Regions from separate parts of the Rhizobium sp. CECT 9324 genome, predicted to be linked through region 1. Evidence: riboswitches for the same ligand, from Rfam matches in the RefSeq annotation. Region 1 holds a riboswitch; each other region holds the start of a gene.
What was found. Region 1 has a riboswitch for cobalamin ahead of LQ231_RS20755 (energy-coupling factor ABC transporter permease). Riboswitches for the same ligand answer to the same signal wherever they lie in the genome.
Positions count from the first base shown of each region.

Region 2: another riboswitch for cobalamin. It lies ahead of LQ231_RS07070 (aromatic ring-hydroxylating dioxygenase subunit alpha); the one in region 1 lies ahead of LQ231_RS20755 (energy-coupling factor ABC transporter permease).
Region 3: another riboswitch for cobalamin. It lies ahead of LQ231_RS02610 (DUF1636 domain-containing protein); the one in region 1 lies ahead of LQ231_RS20755 (energy-coupling factor ABC transporter permease).

Region 1 covers NZ_CAKKMZ010000002.1:164,560-167,796, reverse strand. Annotated here, with positions in the region: gene LQ231_RS20770 (ATP-binding cassette domain-containing protein) at 1-96, opposite strand, end outside; gene cbiQ (cobalt ECF transporter T component CbiQ) at 93-839, opposite strand; gene LQ231_RS20760 (energy-coupling factor ABC transporter substrate-binding protein) at 843-1,133, opposite strand; gene LQ231_RS20755 (energy-coupling factor ABC transporter permease) at 1,136-1,804, opposite strand; cobalamin riboswitch at 1,854-2,069, opposite strand; gene LQ231_RS20750 (hypothetical protein) at 2,091-2,285, shown strand; gene LQ231_RS20745 (transglutaminase family protein) at 2,282-3,223, shown strand.
Region 2 covers NZ_CAKKMZ010000001.1:1,445,480-1,448,716, reverse strand. Annotated here, with positions in the region: gene LQ231_RS07075 (hybrid-cluster NAD(P)-dependent oxidoreductase) at 1-473, opposite strand, end outside; gene LQ231_RS07070 (aromatic ring-hydroxylating dioxygenase subunit alpha) at 475-1,719, opposite strand; cobalamin riboswitch at 1,818-2,021, opposite strand; gene LQ231_RS07065 (DUF6656 family protein) at 2,327-2,932, shown strand; gene LQ231_RS07060 (GGDEF domain-containing protein) at 2,966-3,237, opposite strand, start outside.
Region 3 covers NZ_CAKKMZ010000001.1:566,244-569,480, forward strand. Annotated here, with positions in the region: gene LQ231_RS02605 (sugar-binding transcriptional regulator) at 79-1,032, opposite strand; cobalamin riboswitch at 1,256-1,491, shown strand; gene LQ231_RS02610 (DUF1636 domain-containing protein) at 1,599-2,006, shown strand; gene LQ231_RS02615 (ABC transporter ATP-binding protein) at 2,031-2,825, shown strand; gene LQ231_RS02620 (ABC transporter substrate-binding protein) at 2,842-3,237, shown strand, end outside.

The DNA of each region.
Region 1 (3,237 bases):
CAGCTTCTCCTGCCCCCGGATTGCGAGGGAAACCTCATCGAGAGCAACAGTCCCATCTTCATAGGCGAAATGAACCCTATGCGCTTCCAGGATCATCCGAGCCACCACGTCATTGCAGATACACCGATCAAGCCTGCGCCAATCAGCAGCAACCGCGGACCCGACGCCGGCCTTTCGACCGAGATGAAATTCAAGCGGCCCGTGTAACCGCGCGCAGCAAGGCCGGCATCCATCCGTCTGGCCCGGTCAAACACACGCGGCAGCAACGACGCAAGCAAAAGACCGTTGGACCTCAGCATCCGGCGGCGACTGCTATAGCCTAGCCGGGCGCCAAGCGACTGCTGGCCAGCATCAAGACAATCGAGCAGCAGCCAGATCATCCGGAACATCACCATGGCGATATCCGATATTTCGACACTGAGCCCTATCCGCTGAAACAGCTGAAGAATGCTTGACAAGGGTGTGGTCAATGCCAGGAACAACAAGGCTGAGACGCAGACACTGCTTCTCAGCGCGACAAAGAGCGCTTTCTCTATGCCTTCGCCCGGGACGACAGATACGATCGGCACGAAATCGACCGCGGTGACGGAGATCAATTGAGCCACCGTGCCCGTCGTAATGAACAGAAACGGTATGCGCGCCGCTCGCAGGATGTCGCGCCATGCGATACGCGCACCAACCCTCATAGTGGCCAGCATAACAACGAGGAACATCAATTGGCCTGTCCATCCTGCCGATAGGAGTGACGCAGCCATCACCCCGCCGGAGAAAAGGAGTTTTTCACCGGCGGCGTGATGACGCCACCGGTTAGTCTGGGCACAGCGATCGATGGCGCGCATCGGTTACAGTGTATCCGCGGTTTTCTTTGGCGACGTCCTGCGGCCGAAATAGAAACCGACAAGTCCAGCACCCAGCGCTGCCTGCAGGGCAAACAGCAGGCTCTCGATCTCCCCACTCGGCGGCTCCCAGAGCGGTGCCGCCCAAGGCTGGTAATCGGGTTGGATTTCGGTGATTGCAGCTTCGGCCTCACCGTCAGCACCACCGAATTCGGCATCGCCGCCGTGATGAATGACGAGCGGAAGGATTGCCAAGGCAATGACGGCGAACAGCATCCAGAGATTACGTTTCAGCATGATCAGGCCTTTGCGGAGAAGATGTTGAGCGCATTCAGTTCGCCGCGGCTGTAGCGCTGCAGCAGGTTGAACACGATGACGGTCAGCAGGCCCTCGCTGATGGCCAGCGGAACTTGCGTAAATGCAAAAATCCCTAGGAATTTGGCAGCGGCACCCGTCATTCCCGATACCGGATCAGGGAAGGCCAGCGCCAGTTGCAGCGAAGTGGTGACATAGGTTGCAAGATCGCCGACCGTGGCCGCAAAAAAGATCGCCACCGCTCCGCTGAAACCTGCCCCGGTGATCCCCTTGAACAAGCCGTAGGCGACGAAGGGCCCGACGATGGCCATCGAGAATATATTCGCACCGAGGGTCGTCAAGCCACCATGCGCAAGGAGCAGTGCCTGGAACAAGAGAACAATCGTTCCCAGCACGGTGGTCACCGTGGGTCCGAACAGCGATGCGGCCAGACCCGTGCCCGTTGGATGGGAACAACTTCCGGTCACTGATGGAATCTTCAAAGCGGAGAGCACAAAAACATAAGCGCCGGATGCCGCCATCAGCAGTTTGACCTCTGGTTTTTCTCGTACCAGCGTCACGATGCGCCTGGCACCGTAAATCACGAATGGCGCGGAAACCGCGCCCCAGCCAACCGCATGCGCGGCCGGCAGATAGCCTTCCATAATATGCATATAACACCCTCAACCACGCCCGCCGCGTGGCCCGAAAAAGTCACCACGGATGTCGTGGCCCAGCGATGGCAGGTCTCCTGGCTCGCGGGTCATAGCTCGGTCCGCCTTATCAGCCGATCACTTGGCCAATGGCATTCTGGACGTCGCTCACCGCTTACAGTTGCGGGGGCAGCCACGGTCTTGGCCCCTGATGGGTAATCCTCACCGTGTTCCCTTTTCATCCGCCATCCCTTGGTCAGGCGGAACCATCTGGTGAAATTCATAGGCGTGCGGCGGGAAAATGACAATGGAACGAAACAGAAAAATCGATCGTCAGGCAAAAGCTGAAGACGACGGAAATTCCCTGCGCGAAAGTGAAAATGGGGCAAGCCGCCAAGCCATAGAGGTGCTATGGTCGCCTGATAAACATTCAGAGCTCCCAGTCAGGCAACGTCCCGGCGCATGCTCATCATTGGAGCGCAAGGCCAAAATTCCAATATGACGATTTTCTCCGTAAGGCATGTTACCGAATATCGCTACAAACGACCGGTGCATTTCGGCGAGCATCGGCTGATGTTTCGACCGCGCGACAGCTACGACCAACGCCTTCTCGACGCAACGCTCCTCTGCGATCCACATCCACAGCAGATACGCTGGATTCAGGACGTGTTTGGCAATTGCGTCGCGATTGTCGATATCACCCGGCCATCGACAAGCCTGCGTTTCGAAACCTGGATCACTGTCGACCACACGCCGCAGGTCGCACTCGATCTTGAGATTGACGAGGCAGCCGCAACCTATCCATTCTCCTATGACCCTGAGGAGCAACCGGACCTTGAGCGGGTCATTCAACGGCATTATCCGGACCAGAGTGATGAAGTCGCCAAATGGGCCAGCCAGTTTGTCGCACTTGGAATGGCCACGCCAACGGGTCAGCTGTTGATGACCATGTGTTGCGCGATCCAGGAAAGCTTCAGTTATGCCCGGCGACATGAACCCGGCACACAGACACCGCAGACGACACTGTCGTCCCGCAAGGGCACCTGTCGCGATTTCGCCCTGCTGATGGTCGAGGCCTGTCGTGCGCTTGGCATGGCTGCCCGTTTCGTCACGGGCTATGTCTATGTCCCGGATCGCGACGGTTCGACGACCCGTGGCGGCGGCTCCACACATGCCTGGTGCCAAGTCTATATTCCGGGTGCCGGCTGGGTCGAATTCGACCCAACAAATGGCATTGTCGGCAACCGTGACTTGATCCGCGTCGGCGTTGCGCGCGACCCACGCCAGGCCGTGCCGCTTTATGGAAGTTACGACGGTGGGCCAACTGACTTTGCGGGCATGTCGGTACAGGTCAACGTGACGACGAAACCTGCTGACGATAGAAGGCATTTGCCTGGGCATGTGACGGAACACTCGTCCCTGCTGAGCGTTCACTCATGACCCAGCGCCGACCG
Region 2 (3,237 bases), on a different contig from region 1:
ATATCGCTGTCGGGCGAGCGATCGCCCATGTCGCGGCTCATCGACATCATCGGGGTGATGCCGGAGCCGGCCGAGATGAACAGGTATTTCTTGCCCGGATGGCGGGCATAGGAGAAATCGCCGAGCGGGCCGATCGCCTTCAGCGCCATGCCGGGCTTCAGGTTGTCGAACATCCAGCGGGTGCCGATCGAATCCTTCTGCGCCTTGACCGTGATTGCCACCGTGTAGGGCCGCGACGGGCTGGACGACAGCGTATAGGTGCGCATCACCGGTTCCGGCGAGGCCGGGATCTCCAGCGTGACGAACTGGCCGGGCTGGTAGCGGAACCACAGGCCCGGCTTGTTCGGCCGGAAGGTGAAGGTCATCACGTCGGGGGCTTCCGGCGTGACGGCAACGCATTCGAGCATGTGCTCCCGGTCCGACCAGGGACGCATCTCATCGACATGGCGATACTGGGTGACAGCGATATTCATCTCAGGCCACCGCAGACAGGCGGGCCTTGTCGCCCTGCAGCCTGTTGATCATGAAGGTCGTGTACCAGTCGACGAACTGCATGACGCCACCTTCGTGCTCGACCGAATAGGGCCCCGGCTCATAGGCCGGCGAACGGATGCCAAAGGCATTTTCCTCGACGATCGAGCGGTCCTGGTCATTGGTCATTTCCCAGACATGGGTCAGTTCCTTGAGATCGTAATCCACACCTTCGACCGCATCCTTGTGCACCAGCCAGGTGGTGGTGACCGCCGTTTCCTCGGCCGACAGCGGCGTGACCCGGAAGGAGATCGCGTGATCGACCAGGATGTGGTTCCAGGTCGAGGGATAGTGGAAGAGAAGCATGGTGCCGATATGCGAGGTCGAGACATCGTCAGACAATGGGCGCCTGACGGCGCGCTTGCCGGACATCGTGTAGCTTTCGGCCTCCTGGATTAGCGGCATGCGGGCGGTGCGGAACTGGCCGGACGGGTCAATATTGAAGGTGCTCGGCAGACCGGCGGCTTCGCAGCGGGCCCAGTGTTCAGCGATGACCGGATCATCGCCGGCGCCCTGCACGCCAGTCGCAGTCGGGGCTTCCGGATAGGTGCGGCAGAGTTCCGGGTGGTTGCTGGCGCAATGATAGCACTCGCGGTTGTTTTCCCAGACGAGTTTCCAGTTGCCCTTCTCGATGATGGTGCTGCGATGGGCGACCTTGGCTTCGGCAAGCCGATGCGGCTTCATGTAGGGTTCGATCGACGCGCGGACCGGGGCGAAATCGGCCGGCTCATTGGCCAGGCAGATGAAGATATAGCCGGCGACGCTTTCGCAATGAACCGGCTTCAGGCCGAATTCACTCTTGTCGAAGGTTTCGCCCATCTGGCGGGCGAAGACCAGCGAACCATCGAGATCATAGGTCCAGTTGTGATAGGGACAGACCAGCTTGGCGGACGCGCCACGATCCGAGGTGCAGACACGGTGGCCGCGGTGACGGCAGGTGTTGTGGAAGGCGCGGATCACCTGATCCTTGCCGCGGACCATGACGATCGGATAGTCGCCGACCTGAGCGGTGAAATAGTTGCCGGCGCGCGGGATCTCGCAGTCATGGCCGATGAACAGCCAGTCGCGGTACCAGATCTGCTCCATGTCGAGCTTGAAATAATCCTGATCGATGTAGAAAGGCTGCTCCAGGCTGAAGCCTTCCCGGCGGTTCTTCAACTGCCGCAATACGGTGCTGTGCAGATCCATGTCGTCCTCGTTCGTTTCACCGGCGATGGAACAGGAGCGCAGCACCAATCGACCCGAAACGGGCGATCACGGCTATCTCCGGCCGCCCACCGCGACCTCATATATCCTTGCATCAAGGCTGGTTTCCGGGCTCTGGAGACGTCTGTTGCCAGACTACGTGCGGCGCCTTCCCAGGATCTTCCCAGTGGCCTTTTGCCGTCACGCGAATCTCCACCACCGTTGCGGGGGCAGCGCCGGATTTTGACCGGCTTCCCGATTTCCCACCCTCCCTACGGGGCAGCACCTCGAGCTTGCCGATATCTAAACACAGCCAGCCGTCGGGTGCTGCATTGCGAAACGACACGTCCGGGAATGTTTGCGACATGCCCATGCAAATGCGCCAAAAGCAGCTCCTCAAAAATGATGTGTCTTTTCTTGGGGATAGGTCGTTTCAGTGACGTCTGTGACTATTGCGATGGCGCAAAATGACAAATCTGTGCAGGTCGCAGCAAGAACTGCATTGCGGCAAGCCTCGCGAAACCTCAAGGGGCCACAGTAGACGCAAATCATGATTAACCATGTCGCTGTAAGATCGGCGTACCGAGCCAGTAACCGTCAGAGCCTCGACATGCAAAAACTTCGATATTACGCGGCCCCGAAAGTCCCGGACAAAAGCGCGACTGCGACGAAGGCCGCGCATACCGAATTCCTGCGCACCGGACGCATCTCGCGCCATCGCGACGACTGGCTTTCGGAGGAAAAGCGCTACCTCACCTATGCGGAGGTGGCCGTGCGTACCGGGCGGCGTCTGGAAACGGCGGCGGAGACCACCCATAGCCGGATCAACGGCTTTCATCGCTCGATCCAGTTTCCGAAAATTATCTTTCACAAGACGCTCGATGACAGCCCGCATCTCGGCTACTGTCACGTCACGGCGGCACGCACCAATTTCGCCCAATATGCCGACGTGAAATGGGCCTTCTACATTGCCAACTTCTTCGCCGAAATCGGCGGCAGCGAGCAATTCTTCGAACAGATCCGGCAGAGCTATACCCGGATGTATTTTGCCGTGGCAATCAAGCCGGAAACCGAGCAGAAGGCCATGGTCGTCGACCGGTCGATCCGCGACAACGGGCTGCTGTTTCGCACCCACGACCCACGGGAAGCCTTGCGCAATGTGTTGATGCTGGGTGCCCGCGACACGGAAATCCGCAAGATCATCGCCAAGCTCTGACCCCAGGCCTGCTTAGCCGGGCTCAGGACCGGCTCAGACGCCGAAGCCACCCACCGGCTTCTTCTTGTAGATAAGCCAATCCTTGGACGTATAGTCGTTGGCGCCATAAATCGTGACGGTGTCGCCGCCATTGGCCTTCGAGGTGGCAAGCGCCTTCTCGGCAAAATTGGTGAAATCGAACGCATTCGGAGCCTGTTCGGAGAAGCAGACGCCGAAGGACATGGCCATCTGACCCGGAGTGCGCCCGCTGGACGAGCCAACAAAGGCCGTTGCCTTGAGCTTGGCGCGCACCAGCTCGATGACAC
Region 3 (3,237 bases), on a different contig from region 1:
GTCAATGGAGATTCCATGCTGCGATGCGGCAAAGAATACTCAGGACGTTGAATTTCAATGATTTATTTTAATGAAACATCAGCCCTTGAGCAGATATCGAGCACCGTCTTCGTCGGTAATCAGCCCGTTTATGTGCCCGCCGCGAACCGCAGCTCGAATGGCGGCATGTTTGCGCTGACCGCGGGCCATGCCGATCACGGTCGATGTTTCGCGCGAAGGTATGGCGAGACTTGCCACCCGATCATTGACCGGATCATCGAGCAGGCGGCCATCGGGACCAAAGATCCAGCCGCAGATCTCACCGGTCGCGCCCGCCGTCAGCAGCGCCTCCATCTCGTCTTGCTGCAGGAAACCATCGAGCAGAAGCGGGGCATTGAGTGTCATCTCGCCGATGCCGACGAATGCGGCGTCGGAGGATTTGCCAAGCTCGATCGTGGGAGCGACCAGCGGCTGGCGGTGCAGAAGATCCCGCTCCTCGCGTGACGACACGATGACGGGCAGAGGCATGGGAAAATGCCGCGCCTTGACCGCATCCGCCATCGAAAAGATGACGTTGAAATAGGCAGCCGAGCCGTCCGGGCTGATATTGCCGGTCAGCGACACAATTTTATGCTGCGGACATTCCATCGGCGAGAGTTGATCGACCATGGCGCGCAAAGTGCGTCCCGTTCCCATGGCAATGACCAAGGGGTCGGGCTGCTTCAGCCATCGTTCCAGTTCCGCGGCGCCAGCCTCGGCCACGCCAACGGTGGCCGATTCGGAGGCCGGGTCGCTGGGGACGATTTCGACATGCTTGAGGCCGTATTTGTCTTTGACAGCTTCGCCGAGTTCGAGACAGGCGGCAATCGGATGGTCGAGCCGCACCTTGATCAGCTTTTCGGCAACCGACAGCGACACGAGCCTCTGGGCGCTTTGCCGCGAAATGCCCATCGCAACCGCAATCTCGTCCTGGGTCCGACCGGCGACATAATAGAGCCAGCCTGCTCTTGCCGCATCATCGAGCCGCGTTTGGCCTTCTGGTCGCTTTGCCATCAAGATTGGCCCACCCTTTCGAAACCAGTGCTGCCAATTTTCGCTCTGACTGTCAAATGACCGAGGCGTCTCCTCACATCTCCACAGGGTGCGCCAGCGTGTCCTGAGCGGTAAAATTGCACTGGACATTCGAATCGGAGATCTTTAATGTTACGATATTACATTACCAAATATCGGCGAGTGGATGAGGCATGAGCAGGCTTGACCGGAAGACCCGACAAGCCCTAAACATATGGCTGACGGTTCCCCAATTGGATGACTCCAAGGGGATTAATAGGGAACACGGTGCGGAATACCCAACAAGGGACCAAGACCGTGGCTGCCCCCGCAACTGTAAGCGGATTGCCGTCCATCCTCGTGGCGTGAAAGCGCCAGGCCACTGCGATCGTGATCGCGGGAAGGCAGATGGACAGCAGATATCCGCGAGCCAGGAGACCTGCCGTCGTCGAAGAGAAACCGCAACGGACGGGGTGTTCCGATGGAAAAGATCTGGCTTGAAGGCAGCGCTTCCGCGCGCTTTTACAATATTGCCATATTGCCTCCGGAGATACCGACGGAGGACAATCATGGCACATGCGAAACGACACACGGTAACCGTTTGCACGGACTGCCGAATCACGGGGACGGCGTGCCGCCCCGGACTTCAGCTTCTCGATCACCTTAACGCCTGCCTGTCAAAGATCGGGGCCTCGGACAATCGCGACTTTGCGGTTGAGGGCACCGTATGCATGGCGGGCTGCAAGAGACCCTGCACCATCGCGTTCCAGGCAAGCGGGAAGGCCACCTATCTCTTTGGTGACATCGAGCCCGACGCGGACATCGAGGCGCTGGTCACATTTGCCAAGCTCTACGGCGAGCGCCCCGATGGCATGACCCGCGAAGCAGAACGTCCGCGCGGTCTTGGCGGCAAGATACTCGCCCGCATCCCGGCCTCCGTGCTGATTTCGGAACAATCCTCGGAGCGTCTCCAATGAGCCCGAACCGTGGGAGAGCCTCCCATGAGCTGTGATGCGAATGGCACGTCGATACGGGTGTCCGATCTCGGCTGGGGTCCGAAGCCGGACCTCCTCCTGGTGCGCGGGGTGAATTTCGAGCTGAACGCAGGCGAGCGGCTCGCGATCATCGGCCCCAATGGTGCCGGCAAGACGTCGCTCCTGCGTTGCCTTTACCGCGGTGTTGTTCCGCGCGAAGGCAGGGTCGAAGTCGGAGGAGAGGACATTTGGCAAATCGGATCGCGACAGGTTGCGCGCCGAATCGCCGTGGTCCTGCAGGAAATGCCGGCGGATTTCCCATTCAGTGTCCGTGATGTGGTGATGATGGGGCGCATTCCCTGGCGCGAGGGTCTGACCGGCTGGACGGATGAGGATCGCCGCGAAGTTGCCCATGCCCTTGAGCACCTGAACCTGGCGCATCTCGCCATGCGCCAGTTCTCCACGCTGTCGGGCGGGGAAAAGCAGCGTGTTCTGGTTGCCCGCGCGCTGACCCAGAAACCCGAGATCATCATTCTCGATGAGCCGACGAATCATCTCGATATCCGCCACCAGCTCGAGATCCTCAACCTGTTGCGCAGTCTCAAACTCACGATCATCACCACGCTGCATGACATCAACCTGGCGGGCGACTTCGCCACCCATGTCGCACTGATGTGCGAGGGGCGCATGACCGCATTTGGAAGACCGGATGATGTCCTGACATCCGGCGCTGTCTCGACCACATTTGGCGTCTCAGCCATGGCGCATCCGACCCCTGGCCACAGCGTTTCACGCTTCTCGTTTTCACTTCAAACTGCTTGATTTAAAAGGATTCCACATGTCGCTTACACGTTTTTCCGCCGCGACCGCCAGCATTCTCGTCTCGGGTTTGCTGACCACCTCGGCGCTCGCTTATCCGGTCACCGTTAAGAGTTGCAATCGCGACGTTACCTTCGATGCGGCACCCAGTCGCGCCGTTTCCAACGACGTCAATCTGACCGAGATGATGCTGGCGCTGAAACTGCAGGATCACATGGTGGGCTACACCGGCGTTTCCGGCTGGAAAACCCTGGACGAAAAAATCAGGGAGGGCGTCAAGGAACTGCCGGAGCTGTCGCCCAAATATCCGACGAAGGAAGTCTTGCTCAACGCTGACGCTGATTTCTACTTTGCCGGCTGGAATTACGGCATGAAGGTCGGCGGTGAAGTCACACCGGAGACACTCGATGCGTTC